3 regions of the Paenibacillus sp. FSL H3-0457 genome follow, and region 2 is predicted to be linked to each of the others. Evidence: a T-box and tRNA genes for the amino acid it is inferred to sense, from the RefSeq annotation. Region 2 holds a T-box; the other regions hold tRNA genes.
The links. A T-box is a leader RNA that pairs with one kind of tRNA and senses whether it is charged. The one in region 2 lies ahead of tyrS (tyrosine--tRNA ligase), so its partner is inferred to be a tRNA-Tyr.

Region 1 (5,412 bases), 1.7 Mb from region 2:
AGCTGTGAACCGAAGCCCCAGTAAACGGCGGCCGTAACTATAACGGTCCTAAGGTAGCGAAATTCCTTGTCAGGTAAATTCTGACCCGCACGAATGGCGTAACGACTTGGGCGCTGTCTCAACGAGAGATCCGGTGAAATTTTAATACCTGTGAAGATGCAGGTTACCCGCGACAAGACGGAAAGACCCCATGGAGCTTTACTGCAGCTTGATATTGAATTTGGGTACGATCTGTACAGGATAGGTGGGAGCCTTTGAAGCATGAGCGCCAGCTTGTGTGGAGGCAACGTTGGGATACCACCCTGATCGTATCTAGGTTCTAACCTGGTACCGTAATCCGGTGCGGGGACAGTGTCAGGTGGGCAGTTTGACTGGGGCGGTCGCCTCCTAAAGAGTAACGGAGGCGCCCAAAGGTTCCCTCAGAATGGTTGGAAATCATTCGAAGAGTGCAAAGGCATAAGGGAGCTTGACTGCGAGACCTACAAGTCGAGCAGGGACGAAAGTCGGGCTTAGTGATCCGGTGGTACCGCATGGAAGGGCCATCGCTCAACGGATAAAAGCTACCCTGGGGATAACAGGCTTATCTCCCCCAAGAGTCCACATCGACGGGGAGGTTTGGCACCTCGATGTCGGCTCATCGCATCCTGGGGCTGAAGTAGGTCCCAAGGGTTGGGCTGTTCGCCCATTAAAGCGGTACGCGAGCTGGGTTCAGAACGTCGTGAGACAGTTCGGTCCCTATCTGTCGTGGGCGTAGGAAATTTGAGAGGAGCTGTCCTTAGTACGAGAGGACCGGGATGGACGTACCGCTGGTGTACCAGTTGTTCCGCCAGGAGCACCGCTGGGTAGCTATGTACGGACGGGATAAACGCTGAAAGCATCTAAGCGTGAAGCCCCCCTCAAGATGAGATTTCCCAGTATGTAAGACCCCTTGAAGACGACGAGGTAGATAGGCTGGGGGTGGAAGTGCAGCAATGCATGGAGCTGACCAGTACTAATCGGTCGAGGGCTTATCCAATAGCAAGTTGTAATTCGCGTGTTTCGTTTCGAATCTAGTTTTCAGAGAACGATCTCTGAAGCATATTCCCTGATAGCTCAGTTGGTAGAGCACTCGACTGTTAATCGAGTTGTCACAGGTTCGAGCCCTGTTCGGGGAGCCATATGGAGAGGTGTCCGAGCTGGCCGAAGGAGCACGATTGGAAATCGTGTAGGCGTCACAAGCGTCTCGAGGGTTCGAATCCCTCTCTCTCCGCCATAATATTAAGGCCCGTTGGTCAAGGGGTTAAGACACCTCCCTTTCACGGAGGTAACAGGGGTTCGAATCCCCTACGGGTCATAATAACTTCAAAAAAAGAAGTTGATTTTTACAACAAGATTATGGTATGATCATAAATGTGTTGTTCGGAGGCTTAGCTCAGCTGGGAGAGCATCTGCCTTACAAGCAGAGGGTCGGGGGTTCGATCCCCTCAGCCTCCACCATATAAACTTTATAACGACGCGGGGTGGAGCAGCCCGGTAGCTCGTCGGGCTCATAACCCGAAGGCCGCAGGTTCAAATCCTGCCCCCGCAATTATACTTTCCTTTGAGAAAGTGATCTGGAACCGTGGTGTAGTTGGCCTAACATGCCTGCCTGTCACGCAGGAGATCGCGGGTTCGAATCCCGTCGGTTCCGCCATTTAATCTTTACATGAGGCAAACTGTTCACTACATCTGCTGTATGGCACTGATGCCCTATATAAAGTGTAAGGAATTAAGATTAGACTTTATTATGGCTCGGTAGCTCAGTCGGTAGAGCAGAGGACTGAAAATCCTCGTGTCGGCGGTTCGATTCCGTCCCGAGCCACCATTTTTAAAATAATTTAATATGCCGGTGTAGCTCAACTGGTAGAGCAACTGACTTGTAATCAGTAGGTTGGGGGTTCAAGTCCTCTCGCCGGCACCATGTAATCCTGGAGGATTAGCGAAGTGGCCAAACGCATCAGACTGTAAATCTGCTCCCGTACGGGTTCGGTGGTTCGAATCCATCATCCTCCACCAGTTTTTAGGGGCATAGTTTAAAGGTAGAACAACGGTCTCCAAAACCGTTGGTGTGGGTTCAATTCCTGCTGCCCCTGCCAATTAAATTTTTAGAAAATAACCTTTTATGGCGGTCGTGGCGAAGTGGTTAACGCACCGGTTTGTGGATCCGGCATTCGGGGGTTCAATTCCCCTCGATCGCCCCTTTGTTTTTTCATTTTTTATTGGGGATTAGCCAAGCGGTAAGGCAACGGACTTTGACTCCGTCATGCATAGGTTCAAATCCTATATCCCCAGCCATTATGCGGACGTGGCTCAGCGGTAGAGCATCGCCTTGCCAAGGCGAGGGTCGCGGGTTCGATTCCCGTCGTCCGCTCCAAAATATGGCGCCATAGCCAAGTGGTAAGGCACAGCTCTGCAAAAGCTTTATCCCCAGTTCGAATCTGGGTGGCGCCTCCAGCATATGCCGGCGTGGCGGAATGGCAGACGCGCTCGACTCAAAATCGAGTGGGAAACCGTGGAGGTTCGAGTCCTCTCGCCGGTATATTGAATAGCCCTACATGTTGCTTATGCAATGTGTAGGGCTATTTTTATTTTATATGAAACGATTTATGTGCAGTAAGAAAATCTAGAGTAAGAGAAGATGGACGTTAATAAAGATTGACGTATGATTATATTGAGTATATTGTAGATAAGTAAAGTCTTTAATATGGAGGAGTGAAGTAGAGTGACTAATGGAAAAAATGTATCGGATACCGATCTGTTATTTGATCTTTCTGTATGGGAAGAGGCATGGAAGAATCGTCCGAGAAGTTCAAAATATAAGAAGAAAAGCGTCCCCTCTAATATAGAAGAAGCTTTTGAGCGATGGGCCAGGGATTATCATGCACAGTCGTTCACTGAAGAAGGAAAGCAGCGTTCTGAACGCATTATGGGCTGGATTGAAAACCAGGGTGTGGAATTCGCAGGGTTATCCATTTTGGACATTGGAGCAGCCTCAGGCATATTTACCATTCCTTTTGCGGAAAAGGGGGCAAGTGTGACCGCAGTTGAGCCTTCTGAGTTGCTTGTCTCCCTTATGAAAGAGACGATACCTCCAGCTCTGGAATCCAAAATCGAAATCGTAAACGAACGATATGAAGAAATCTCCATTAAGGATAAAGGCTGGGAGAAGAAATATGACTTTGCATTTGCATCCATGTGTCCGGCGATGTCGGATTGGGAAACGATTGAGCAGGCGATCAATTGTGCCCGGAAGTATGTGTATATAAGTACTATGGCGGGACAGAAGGAACACACACTAATGGATGAACTTAAGGATGTACTGGGGGTAACTTCTTCATACAAGGCCGGTGATATGGGGTATATCCAACAGTTGCTGTATTTGAAGGGTTATTCTTATACGATGATCATTACGAGAGAAGTTAACTCATTTGAAGTACCGGTGGAAGAGATTATCGAGAAGCTACCAGAATGGCTTAATACGTATGAGTTACCATCGGATGAAGATTCCCTCAGATTGGCTGAGGATTACATTAACGATACGTACAAGGATAGTACGGTGACCTTCTCACGTGGAGGAAGATTTGGTAAAATTCTAATCCAACTTGAACAGCCCAATATGAAAACAGTTCGCACTAAGGATAAGCGATAAATCGCATAAGCGTGGCAAGTGTACTAATAATCAGGAATTGAGACGGACAATGTAGTCTAACCTCTAAGATGACACTAGGAAGCATCATACTGCAAAACAAGAAGATACACGTGTCAAACATATGAAGTTAAGATTGCAGAAGTAAAGTTGTAAGTGAAGGGAGCAGGTTATGTGCTCCCTCTTTTTTGAAGCCACTAATTCATCGACCGCTTTGAACCAGACCCTCGTTTATTTAGAGATGTTCGACACTTCTGCTTTCTGCTTACGCTCCCGATACTGGCCGGGGGTGATTCCTTCCCATTTACGGAATGATCGGATAAAGTTTTGCGGATTATTGTACCGAAGTCGTGCTGCGATATCTTTAACGGTTAGATCACTTTCGTCCAGCCATTTTTTAGCGATGTTAAATCGGTACTTGGTCAGATATTCACTAAATGCACAGCCTGTCTCTTTGCGGAAAACACTACTTAAGTAGTTGGCATTGTAGTGAAGCTTCAAGGCACATTCCTCAAGCGTCAGATCCTTATCATAATCTTGATGAATCATGGCAATCATTTTCTCAGATATATGCTGATACTGGGCATATTGTCTCGCTTTAAAAACCTGAATGACGGGCAAGATGACTTGATATTTAAACCAATCCTCAACTTCAGCAGCGTACTGCAAACTATGAAGTTCATGAAACATCGAGCCACGACCTTGGGAGATCTGTCCGAGTCGTATGCCGGATTCCTGAGTCATTTGCAAAATATGCGTGAGCAGCCTCGTAAGAGCCACCTCATACTCCTCGGGTGTAACCTCCATACCAAAGATTACTTCAAGCAGTTGTTTCAGAAGAGCAGAGGCCTGGACTTCATCCGCACTTTGAATAGCTTGGATCAACGAATATTCCAATGATTCCGGGTAGGTCATGGACCAAGTGGGAGTGTGATGATCTATGTTCTCATATTGAAAAATAATGCCTGTTCCCAGCTTCATCCGATGCCTCAGTGCTTCCAAGGCTTCTGTGTAAGCTTGAGGGATGTGATGTAGAGAGCTGTGCGACTGGCTGAATCCTATACTGACTTGAAGAGCCAGAATCTTATCCATCTGTTGTTGTAACTGGTCTGTTAATACATATAGCTGCTGTGAAAAAATAAACTGATCCTGTTCCACGGTGCCAATCACCGTGACTACTGTATGTTCCAGCACAATGGGAAGCAATTGTTGGTTATGCACAACGGTTTCCTCCAATATATTTTGAATAGCGAATAATAAGAGGTCACGATCACTAGCTCTATATTTTGTATGATTAACAAGATCGGCCTGTAGTGTAATAACAGCAATTTGTTGCCATTCCCGAACCTGATGCGTGTAGCCATATTCACTCAGGGTGTCAGGAAGAGTATGAACAGGGATCTTACCCTGGAACAGATTCATCATAAAATGATTGCGAATCTGCAATAGATGCACATTAAGTGTGTTCTCTAATTGGGAGCGAGAGGCAGATAATTGTGAGACCCCTGCTCTGATCTGTTCGAACTCATCAGAAAATGGTGGTGATTGCTGAGCTAATGTGTTTCCTTCTTTGGACAGATGGTTGTCACCAAGTTGGGTTAAAAGTTTACGAATCGGGACATGCATTCGCTTGGAGCCGAGCCAGGCGAGTAATAATGAAAGTAAAAGTAAGAAGATACTGATATACAAGGTGTGCAATCCGATATCGATATATTCTTGTGTCAGAATATTCGTAGGTGAGATTAGAA
Region 2 (5,412 bases):
AAAAGATCTGGCACGGGGATATCGCGCGGAAGGTCTTGCGTTTGTTCTGGGCGGCATCTTTAATGCTTTTCCATACAATACATTTGCACAGAATGTCGGTTTGGTTCAGCTCTCCAAAGTAAAAACGACCAATGTTGTTGTTGCAGCTGGAGGTATTCTGGTCTTTCTGGGACTCATTCCGAAGGTAGCTGCTTTTGCAACCATTATTCCAAGTGCTGTCCTCGGTGGAGCGACTGTTGTCCTGTTTGGAATGGTTGTCTCATCCGGGATCAAAATGCTGCAAAACGTCGACTTTGGCAAACAATCCAATCTATTGATCGTGGCTTGCTCCGTTTCACTTGGGCTCGGTGTTACTGCTGTACCCGATCTGTTTGCCCAGCTTCCTCAAAGTATTCGGATTATTGTTAGCGATGGTATCATTACGGGAAGCCTGTCAGCGATCCTGCTTAATGTCTTCTTTAACCTTGCTCTGAAAAAAGAGAGCTTGCCAGTACAGCCTGTACAGGCTCAAGAAGCACACACATAATCCTTGTAATAACAGACGTGTCATCTAGTAGTAAGTAAGCGGAATAGATCCAAGATGGTTTTCTGGGAAGTGGAGTGAAAGGGAATGACCCCACTTGTCAAAGAAACCTCTTGGATTTTTTTGTGCTTACGATTCATGAGGAATGCAAAAGACATGCAAATATGCTAAAGTTTCATCAAGAACATTTAATATGTTCGTTTAAGTCAACAACCTCTTGAATTGAATTTCCATGCGACTACATAAATGAGCATTGGTTCACAAGGCTACAATATAACCAAGGGATATCCCTGGTGCAGAAAAGGAGTTGTGATCACCATGCAACAAGAAACGTTGAACAAAGGGTGGAACTTGGAGAATAGTTATGCGAAGTTACCGCAACCCTTTTTTACAAGTCAGGGCGCAGTGCCTGTTGAATCACCAAAGCTGATCATTTTTAATAGACTGCTTGCATCCACCTTGGGTCTGGATGTGGAGTCTCTTGACAGTGATGAAGGAGCGCAAATTTTTGCAGGTAATATGATTCCGGAAGGAGCCGAGCCTTTGGCTCAGGCCTATGCAGGACATCAATTTGGCAATTTTAACATGCTTGGTGATGGACGTGCTTTGCTGCTGGGTGAACAGATTACGCCACAGGGCGAGCGAGTGGATATCCAGCTGAAAGGTTCAGGGAGAACACCGTACTCTCGTGGAGGAGATGGACGTGCTGCTGTAGGGCCCATGTTGCGAGAGTATATTATTAGTGAAGCGATGTATGCACTGGGTATCCCAACGACACGCAGTCTGGCTGTGGTGTCTACAGGAGAAAACATTATCCGCGAAACAGAGCGGCCAGGTGCCATTTTAACGCGTGTGGCTTCCAGTCATATCCGGGTAGCAACCTTTCAGTACGCAGCAAGATGGGGGTCTATTGAAGATCTTCGGGCATTGGCTGATTATACGTTGCATCGACATTTTCCTGAGGTTGCTCAAGCTGAGAATCGCTATCTTCTGCTCCTTCAGGAAGTGATTAAGCGGCAGGCGGCTCTCATTGCCCAGTGGCAGCGTGTTGGTTTCATTCATGGCGTGATGAACACAGATAACATGGCAATCAGTGGTGAGACCATCGATTATGGTCCGTGCGCCTTTATGGATGCTTACAATCCTTCAACCGTGTTCAGCTCCATTGACAGGCAAGGTCGCTATGCTTATGGCAATCAACCGTATATTGCCGGGTGGAATTTGGCTCGCTTTGCCGAGACGCTTCTGCCGTTGTTGCATGAAGATGAAGAACAGGCCGTGCAGCTCGCTCAGGATGCTATTGCACAATTTTCTGAATTGTACCATCATCATTGGCTCAAGGGAATGCGTGCCAAACTGGGCTTGTTGGATGAAGAGGCCGAAGATGAAGCGCTGATCAAGGAGCTTCTTGAACTTATGGAGAAGCATAGTGCAGATTACACGAATACGTTCCTGGCTTTGACCTTTGATAAGTTGGAAGGGACAGCTTTGTTTGGCACGACAGAATTTGCTGAATGGCATGAGCGGTGGCAAGCAAGATTGGACAGACAGCAAGAGGAGAAGGAAGTCTCTCGACAGTTGATGAGAACAAGCAATCCAGCCGTCATTCCCCGAAATCATCGGGTCGAGGAAGCCCTTGAGCAAGCGGAGAACCACGGAGATCTTAGCGTGATGCTGAAGCTTTTGGCAGTTCTTTCAGACCCGTTCGCGCACTCACCTGAGCAGGCTGAATATGCCGAACTGCCAGCACAGTGCAATACTTCGTATCAGACTTTTTGTGGAACCTGATTGAACAGTAGGAACGAATATGAAGAGGCTGCCTTGGGCAGCTTTTTCATTTTTTCATTCTGTCATCGAAGTTACTTTATAGAGGCAGGTGCGTTCATGTCCAACATGTTAAGCAAACAACAATTGGCAGAAATCCTTTTACAGCTTTTAGAGCGTACATCTTTTCCTAGGGAACAGATGCAGAACTATGTTAACCGCTTGTTTGAGACCTTTAAATGGGATGGGGTGCCCTATGTAGAGAGTAGAAAAGATACTTATACTGTTCGAATATACGAACGTGGCCTCGTCTCATTGGAGAAACGGGTGAAACAGCCTGATGAAGTCATCTATTGGTTGCTGGAAGATATTATTTTCACCGCGACGCATGTAGGGTTGTTGGAAAGACATGGCGTGGATAATAAAGAAACGCATTTGAACTACACAAATGAAGTGATGAAGGAACTGAACAGGGGTGTTCAGGAAGCTTTCCAGCAGATCGGTGATCCGTATTTACATTGGTATCAGACGAGTAAACGTCAGGAGTTAGAGGGCATGACATAAAAAAAGTGAGGTGTGTTACATGAGCGAGCATGATATTAATGATGTATGGTATGACTATGCTGTGTTATTTGTCGAAAAAAAGAATGAATCTGAACAGGGCTGGGCATCGTTGACTTCGAACGAGCAGGACATTGCTGCTTTATGGCTATTAGAGGCGGATGTCTTTAATGGCGGTTTTATACAGTTTTTCTGCAACTGGGGGGAAGAGGTATACCGTTACGCGTTGCGGGCATTACATATCATTGGTGCGACTCAAGTCGTGGAGATTATAACGTCAGCATACGGCTGTATTGAGCATCTGAAAGAGGATGAAAGGCTTACCGAACTGTGGGATATTCCTAAATTCCTGACAAAGGAACAAGAGCAGCATTTAGATGCGCTGGATCAGCAGTTTTGGAACAATGAGGATCAGATCGCGGAGAAAGCCTATGGTTATTATCACGGAAAATTGAACATGATGATCATATAATCTGGTTTCAACTATGCAACCGTTGTTCTGTTCGAAGATTAATACTTGGTCTTGCAATGACTGAAACGTTCGGCTATACTTGCTATAAATTGAATACATGAATCACGTTGATAGAGCGCAGTAGCGGCTTTGTCCCTGTTACAGAAAGTCAGGGGTTGATGGAACCTGATACATACAAGGGCTGCGAATTACACTCTGGAGTACTTGGGTAATGTCAAGCGGATGGGCAAACGATATATTGCCAAAAGTGGTATGGATAACGTGTTAAGGTCATGTGTTGTCCATGCAATTTGGGTGGTACCACGGTTATAATAATCGTCCCTGTGTCTAATGAAGACAAGGAGGCGATTTTTTTGTGTCCAAAAAAGCCGTTCCAGCGTGTAATTTCGTAATTTAACGTAGATCATGACTGAATCTTGAGGATAGAAAAGGGGTTATACACATGAATATTATTGATGAACTACAGTGGCGTGACGCCATTAACCAGCAGACAGATGCAGAGGGACTGCGTGAGTTGACTGAAACCAAATCGATCTCGTTGTACTGCGGCGTTGACCCTACGGGGGACAGCATGCATATCGGACATCTAATTCCATTCATGATGCTGAAACGTTTTCAACTGGCAGGACATCGTCCAGTCATTCTGATAGGTGGAGCTACAGGTACGATTGGTGATCCAAGTGGCCGGCAGGCAGAACGTTCTTTGCAAACGATGGAGCAAGTGCAGGAGAATGTGGATGCACTGACAGCGCAGATGAAGAAGTTGTTTGTAACAGACGGTGATAATCAGGTTCGCATGGTGAACAACTACGATTGGACACACAAAATCAATGTGATTGAATTCTTGCGTGACTACGGCAAAAACTTTAACCTCAACACAATGCTGGCTAAGGATGTAGTTGCGAGCAGACTGGAAGGCGGAATCTCGTTTACCGAGTTTTCATACCAGATCCTTCAATCACTCGACTACCTGCACCTGTTCCAAAACGAAGATGTACAGCTTCAAATCGGCGGTTCGGATCAATGGGGGAATATCACGAGTGGTCTTGATCTGATTCGTAAAAAAGAAGGATCTGAAGCGAAGGCGTATGGTCTGACCATTCCGCTCATGCTCAAATCCGACGGTACGAAATTCGGTAAAACAGCTGGCGGCGCAATCTGGCTTGACCCGAACAAAACAACACCATTTGAGTTCTACCAGTTCTGGGCGAATACAGATGACCGTGATGTGATCAAATACTTGAAATACTTTACCTTCCTGAGCAAAGAAGAAATTGAAGCTTTGTCTGAAAAGGTAGAGACAGAGCCGCACAGACGTGAAGCACAGAAAGCACTCGCGGAAGAAATGACAAAATTCGTTCACGGCGAAGAAATGCTAGAACAGGCTAAACGTATTACAGCGGCGCTGTTCAGTGGTGATATCCGTTCCCTGACAGCAGATGAAATCGAGCAGGGTTTCAAGGAAATGCCAACATTCGAAACGGACGGCGAAGCGAAAAATATCGTCGACTGGCTCGTAGATCTGGGGTTGGAGCCATCCAAACGCCAGGCCCGTGAGGATGTCACTAAAGGCGCTATCTCCATGAACGGTGAGAAAATCACGGAGCTTGAATTCACAGTGTCGGCAGAGCATGCCATTGGCGGTAAATTCATCATTATCCGTAAAGGTAAGAAGAACTACAGCCTGGTTAAACTCCAAGCGTAGTGTCTGAGTATTAGAACGTAACACAGAAACGTATAGAGACTACAATAGACACACAAATAAAGCTACAAATACAGAAACAAAAAGACCGCCTTCCATCTCTGTCAGGCGACAGAGGGGAGGCGGTCTTTCGTATATCAGGCCAGTGAGTGACCTATCTTATTGATTAACGATCGCTGTGATTTCTTCATCCAGATCAAGTCGTACATTCTCACGGTACGCCCGGATGTTGTATTCACTGTGCAGGTAACGAAGAATCGCTTCAATCATATTGGACTCCACCAGATATTGACTACGGCCTTGAATCCAAACTTCAGCGGAATAACCTGTATCTTCTTCCCAACTCAGTTCTACATTCACATCGGTTGGACGTACACCCTTACGTTCTGC
Region 3 (5,412 bases), 3.2 Mb from region 2:
TGACCCGCACGAATGGCGTAACGACTTGGGCGCTGTCTCAACGAGAGATCCGGTGAAATTTTAATACCTGTGAAGATGCAGGTTACCCGCGACAAGACGGAAAGACCCCATGGAGCTTTACTGCAGCTTGATATTGAATTTGGGTACGATCTGTACAGGATAGGTGGGAGCCTTTGAAGCATGAGCGCCAGCTTGTGTGGAGGCAACGTTGGGATACCACCCTGATCGTATCTAGGTTCTAACCTAGTACCGTAATCCGGTGCGGGGACAGTGTCAGGTGGGCAGTTTGACTGGGGCGGTCGCCTCCTAAAGAGTAACGGAGGCGCCCAAAGGTTCCCTCAGAATGGTTGGAAATCATTCGAAGAGTGCAAAGGCATAAGGGAGCTTGACTGCGAGACCTACAAGTCGAGCAGGGACGAAAGTCGGGCTTAGTGATCCGGTGGTACCGCATGGAAGGGCCATCGCTCAACGGATAAAAGCTACCCTGGGGATAACAGGCTTATCTCCCCCAAGAGTCCACATCGACGGGGAGGTTTGGCACCTCGATGTCGGCTCATCGCATCCTGGGGCTGAAGTAGGTCCCAAGGGTTGGGCTGTTCGCCCATTAAAGCGGTACGCGAGCTGGGTTCAGAACGTCGTGAGACAGTTCGGTCCCTATCTGTCGTGGGCGTAGGAAATTTGAGAGGAGCTGTCCTTAGTACGAGAGGACCGGGATGGACGTACCGCTGGTGTACCAGTTGTTCCGCCAGGAGCACCGCTGGGTAGCTATGTACGGACGGGATAAACGCTGAAAGCATCTAAGCGTGAAGCCCCCCTCAAGATGAGATTTCCCAGTATGTAAGACCCCTTGAAGACGACGAGGTAGATAGGCTGGGGGTGGAAGTGCAGCAATGCATGGAGCTGACCAGTACTAATCGGTCGAGGGCTTATCCAATAGCAAGTTGTAATTCGCGTGTTTCGTTTCGAATCTAGTTTTCAGAGAACAACAACTCTGAATGTAAGCTAAGCTATGCGTTTGGTGGCGATGGCGGAGGGGTTCCACACGTACCCATCCCGAACACGACCGTTAAGCCCTCTAGCGCCGATGGTACTTGGACCGCAGGGTCCTGGGAGAGTAGGACGCCGCCAAGCGAAACCCCATTGGGGTATTTTTTTTCGAAAATTGATAAGGGCCCTTAGCTCAGTTGGTTAGAGCGCACCTCTGATAAGGGTGAGGCCGGTGGTTCGAGTCCACCAGGGCCCATAGCAAGACCACAACAAGAAATACAAAGTGTATGGGGCCATAGCTCAGCTGGGAGAGCGCCTGCCTTGCAAGCAGGAGGTCAGCGGTTCGATCCCGCTTGGCTCCACCATTCCCTGATAGCTCAGTTGGTAGAGCACTCGACTGTTAATCGAGTTGTCACAGGTTCGAGCCCTGTTCGGGGAGCCAGTAAGGCCCGTTGGTCAAGGGGTTAAGACACCTCCCTTTCACGGAGGTAACAGGGGTTCGAATCCCCTACGGGTCATAATATGGAGGCTTAGCTCAGCTGGGAGAGCATCTGCCTTACAAGCAGAGGGTCGGGGGTTCGATCCCCTCAGCCTCCACCATATAACTTTATAACGACGCGGGGTGGAGCAGCCCGGTAGCTCGTCGGGCTCATAACCCGAAGGCCGCAGGTTCAAATCCTGCCCCCGCAATTATACTTTCCTTTGAGAAAGTGATCTGGAACCGTGGTGTAGTTGGCCTAACATGCCTGCCTGTCACGCAGGAGATCGCGGGTTCGAATCCCGTCGGTTCCGCCATTTTTTTAATCTAGTAAGGCTCGGTAGCTCAGTCGGTAGAGCAGAGGACTGAAAATCCTCGTGTCGGCGGTTCGATTCCGTCCCGAGCCACCATTTATAACACCATGTAATACGCCGGTGTAGCTCAACTGGTAGAGCAACTGACTTGTAATCAGTAGGTTGGGGGTTCAAGTCCTCTCGCCGGCACCATGTAATCCTGGAGGATTAGCGAAGCGGCCAAACGCATCAGACTGTAAATCTGCTCCCGTACGGGTTCGGTGGTTCGAATCCATCATCCTCCACCAGTTTTTCTATGAGTCATTAGCTCAGTTGGTAGAGCACCTGACTTTTAATCAGGGTGTCGAAGGTTCGAGCCCTTCATGACTCACCATTATATGCGCGTGTGGCGGAATTGGCAGACGCACTAGACTTAGGATCTAGCGTCTTTGACGTGGGGGTTCAAGTCCCTCCACGCGCATCCTTTATTTGCGGAAGTGGCTCAGCGGTAGAGCATCGCCTTGCCAAGGCGAGGGTCGCGGGTTCGATTCCCGTCTTCCGCTCCAATATTTTGCGCCCTTAGCTCAGCTGGATAGAGCGTTTGACTACGAATCAAAAGGCCGGGAGTTCGAATCTCTCAGGGCGCGCCATTATAACTTCATATTTTGCCGGCGTGGCGGAATGGCAGACGCGCTCGACTCAAAATCGAGTGGGAAACCGTGGAGGTTCGAGTCCTCTCGCCGGTATAGATAACGGGATGTAGCTCAGCTTGGTAGAGCACCTGGTTTGGGACCAGGGGGTCGCATGTTCAAATCGTGTCATCCCGATTGTTGTTATGCGGGTGTAGTTCAATGGTAGAACTTTAGCCTTCCAAGCTAATAGCGTGGGTTCGATTCCCATCACCCGCTTTATATTGAAAAGAAAGAGATGGTACTCACCGTCTCTTTCTTTTTTTGCATTCACAGGCATATTGATCATAATTGTATGCAAAGATCACGGATTATATGGCTTTAGCGTGTATCCCATCCTCACGATATATTCCCTTCTCTTTTAAGTCTGTCCTTAGTCATTGTGGAGGTGTTCAAATAGAGAAGGTCTAACACATGTTCGAACACAAGAATATCTTTTCTTTATCACAATTTATAAGAACGCTTACAAAAATAGCTTGCGTAAATCATTAACCTGTAATACCATATCAATTAAGCGCTTAACCTTTAGGGGTAAGGCGCTTAAACTTAACGTAGATTAAGCGCTTAACCCGTAAAGGAAAGGACGGCGATCAATTCATGAATACAATTCGACTAACGATGGCTCAGGCACTGCTTCGATACCTGGATCAGCAATATATCTCGGTTGACGGGGTGGAAACCAAGTTTGTTAAGGGAATCATCGGTATTTTTGGACATGGCAATGTAACAGGCATTGGAGAAGCGCTGGAGCGCAGTCCGGGAAGCCTGACGTATATGCAAGGCAAGAACGAACAAGGTATGGTGCATACGGCAGCGGCTTATGCCAAGCAGAAGAACCGTAGACAGATCTATGCATGTACAACATCCATTGGACCTGGTGCTTTGAATATGATTACGGCGGCAGCTACTGCAACGGTGAACCGGATTCCGGTTTTATTGCTTCCAGGAGATAACTTTGCTACACGGGAACCGGACCCGGTACTTCAGCAGTTGGAAGTGAGCAGTGATTATACAATCTCAGCCACTGATCCATTCAAAGCCGTCAGCAAGTACTGGGATCGCATTGTGCGTCCCGAACAGCTGATGATTGCTGTTACACAGGCGATGCGTGTGCTAACCGATCCAGCAGAGACGGGAGCAGTAACGCTCGCATTGCCGCAGGATGTGCAGGCAGAAGCGTACGATTACCCGGAATCGTTCTTTGCCCGCAAAGTACATTATCTGGACCGTCGCCCCCCGGTACAGGCAGCCATTGAACGGGCAACGGAGCAGATTGCCCGAGGCAGAAAGCCGCTGCTCGTTGCAGGCGGCGGTGTGTTGTACTCTGAGGCGTCCGTTCAACTCGTGGAGTTCGCCGAGGCATTTGGTATTCCGATCGCCGAGACGCAGGCGGGCAAGAGCGCAGTTTCTTGGGACCACCCACTGAATGTGGGGGCCATCGGGGTTACCGGCTCTCTGGCAGCCAATAGGCTGGCGAGAGAAGCGGATGTGGTGATCGGCGTCGGTACGCGGTTCTCGGATTTCACGACGGCGTCCCGCTCTGCTTTTCAGCATCCGGAAGCTTCATTCATCAACATTAACCTGAACGGCATGGATGCCGCCAAGTTAGGCGGAGAAGCCATTCTGGCAGATGCACGCGAAGGATTGCAGGCTTTGCAGAAGGAATTGCAGGAAAGACAATACCGATGTGCATATGGCGCATCCGAAATCGCTGATCTCCGCGCTGAATGGAATGCAGAAGTGGATCGGCTGTATGCAGCTCAACATGAAGCAGGGCTGGCACAGACTACAGCAGTTGGCATCGTTAACCGGACCATTGATCCATCCTCCGTTATTGTGTGTGCGGCGGGCAGTCTGCCGGGTGATCTGCATCGTCTGTGGCGTGCGGCTGAACCAAAGACGTATCACATGGAGTATGGGTTCTCCTGTATGGGGTACGAGGTAAGTGGAGCGTTCGGAGCAGCACTTGCCGAGCCGGATCGTGAAGTGTACGCCATGGTAGGGGATGGCAGTTATCTGATGCTGCATTCGGAGTTTGTGACTAGTTTGCAGGAACAGAAGAAGATGACCGTTCTATTATTCAACAACAATGGATTCCAATGTATTCATAATTTACAGCGGGAACATGGTAGTGACGGGTTCGGCAATGAGTTCCGTTATCGGGAATCCGAGAGTGGACGACTGACCGGGGATTACATGCCAATGGACTTTGCTGCACACGCCCGAAGCATGGGAGCCAAATCCTATAGAGCGGAGACAGCAGAACAGCTGGAACAAGCACTCCGAGATGCGAAGAACGAAACAGTGAGTACGTTGATTGAGATTCCGGTCGTGCCTGGAACTAACGCAGGTGGATACGAGTCATGGTGGAATGTGGGTGTACCTGAGGTATCTGCCGAAGAAAAGGTAGTTCATGCTCATCACACCATGCAAGCCAACCGTGCCAAAGCAAGACCGATTTAATCCGGTTTAATATAGTGAACCACAATGTTGAACGACAAAGGAGACGTGGGGCAATGAGCAAGCTGCCATTCCAGCTTGGGATTCATCCGATCAATTGGGTCGGTGAAGATGTGAAGGAGCATGGTGATGCGACAACATGTGCGCAGATTCTGGATGACATTCAGCGTCTTGGGCTGACAGGTACAGAGATGGGACGTAAATATCCAACTGATCCTGCTATATTGCGTGAGGAATTGAGTAAAAGGAATATCAAGCTGGTCTCCCAGTGGAAATCGGTGCTATTCTCCGATCCGGCGTATCGTCAGTCGGAGCTGGACAGTTATCGCAGACATGCGGAATTTCTGCAATCCATGGGCAGTAAGGTGATCAGTACGGCGGAGGTAGGCGGGTCACTTCATTTTGATCCAAGACGGACACCGAATGAAAAAGAAGTGCTTAGACTCAGCGAATCTGAATGGCATATCCTCGCTGAAGGATTGAATGAAGCAGGAGCCATTGCCCG

Region 1: it encodes a tRNA-Tyr, which carries the amino acid that the T-box ahead of tyrS (tyrosine--tRNA ligase) is inferred to sense. The anticodon was not compared.
Region 3: it encodes a tRNA-Tyr, which carries the amino acid that the T-box ahead of tyrS (tyrosine--tRNA ligase) is inferred to sense. The anticodon was not compared.

What each region holds. Positions count from the first base shown of each region.
Region 1 is NZ_CP150283.1:5,807,139-5,812,550, reverse strand. Features, by position in the region: rRNA gene MHH25_RS25825 (23S ribosomal RNA) at 1-1,015, shown strand, start outside; tRNA gene MHH25_RS25820 (tRNA-Asn) at 1,082-1,157, shown strand; tRNA gene MHH25_RS25815 (tRNA-Ser) at 1,161-1,252, shown strand; tRNA gene MHH25_RS25810 (tRNA-Glu) at 1,262-1,333, shown strand; tRNA gene MHH25_RS25805 (tRNA-Val) at 1,401-1,476, shown strand; tRNA gene MHH25_RS25800 (tRNA-Met) at 1,494-1,567, shown strand; tRNA gene MHH25_RS25795 (tRNA-Asp) at 1,595-1,672, shown strand; tRNA gene MHH25_RS25790 (tRNA-Phe) at 1,768-1,843, shown strand; tRNA gene MHH25_RS25785 (tRNA-Thr) at 1,864-1,939, shown strand; tRNA gene MHH25_RS25780 (tRNA-Tyr) at 1,949-2,034, shown strand; tRNA gene MHH25_RS25775 (tRNA-Trp) at 2,041-2,114, shown strand; tRNA gene MHH25_RS25770 (tRNA-His) at 2,144-2,216, shown strand; tRNA gene MHH25_RS25765 (tRNA-Gln) at 2,239-2,313, shown strand; tRNA gene MHH25_RS25760 (tRNA-Gly) at 2,318-2,392, shown strand; tRNA gene MHH25_RS25755 (tRNA-Cys) at 2,399-2,472, shown strand; tRNA gene MHH25_RS25750 (tRNA-Leu) at 2,479-2,557, shown strand; gene MHH25_RS25745 (methyltransferase domain-containing protein) at 2,741-3,667, shown strand; gene MHH25_RS25740 (helix-turn-helix domain-containing protein) at 3,896-5,412, opposite strand, start outside.
Region 2 is NZ_CP150283.1:4,077,151-4,082,562, reverse strand. Features, by position in the region: gene MHH25_RS18075 (nucleobase:cation symporter-2 family protein) at 1-526, shown strand, start outside; gene MHH25_RS18070 (YdiU family protein) at 842-2,311, shown strand; gene MHH25_RS18065 (Imm63 family immunity protein) at 2,408-2,851, shown strand; gene MHH25_RS18060 (DUF4375 domain-containing protein) at 2,871-3,320, shown strand; T-box leader at 3,419-3,646, shown strand; gene tyrS (tyrosine--tRNA ligase) at 3,763-5,025, shown strand; gene MHH25_RS18050 (YxcD family protein) at 5,182-5,412, opposite strand, start outside.
Region 3 is NZ_CP150283.1:319,225-324,636, forward strand. Features, by position in the region: rRNA gene MHH25_RS01410 (23S ribosomal RNA) at 1-934, shown strand, start outside; rRNA gene rrf (5S ribosomal RNA) at 1,015-1,131, shown strand; tRNA gene MHH25_RS01420 (tRNA-Ile) at 1,170-1,243, shown strand; tRNA gene MHH25_RS01425 (tRNA-Ala) at 1,277-1,352, shown strand; tRNA gene MHH25_RS01430 (tRNA-Asn) at 1,354-1,429, shown strand; tRNA gene MHH25_RS01435 (tRNA-Glu) at 1,434-1,505, shown strand; tRNA gene MHH25_RS01440 (tRNA-Val) at 1,512-1,587, shown strand; tRNA gene MHH25_RS01445 (tRNA-Met) at 1,604-1,677, shown strand; tRNA gene MHH25_RS01450 (tRNA-Asp) at 1,705-1,782, shown strand; tRNA gene MHH25_RS01455 (tRNA-Phe) at 1,800-1,875, shown strand; tRNA gene MHH25_RS01460 (tRNA-Thr) at 1,896-1,971, shown strand; tRNA gene MHH25_RS01465 (tRNA-Tyr) at 1,981-2,066, shown strand; tRNA gene MHH25_RS01470 (tRNA-Lys) at 2,077-2,152, shown strand; tRNA gene MHH25_RS01475 (tRNA-Leu) at 2,159-2,239, shown strand; tRNA gene MHH25_RS01480 (tRNA-Gly) at 2,250-2,324, shown strand; tRNA gene MHH25_RS01485 (tRNA-Arg) at 2,332-2,408, shown strand; tRNA gene MHH25_RS01490 (tRNA-Leu) at 2,426-2,504, shown strand; tRNA gene MHH25_RS01495 (tRNA-Pro) at 2,512-2,585, shown strand; tRNA gene MHH25_RS01500 (tRNA-Gly) at 2,596-2,666, shown strand; gene iolD (3D-(3,5/4)-trihydroxycyclohexane-1,2-dione acylhydrolase (decyclizing)) at 3,045-4,910, shown strand; gene iolE (myo-inosose-2 dehydratase) at 4,964-5,412, shown strand, end outside.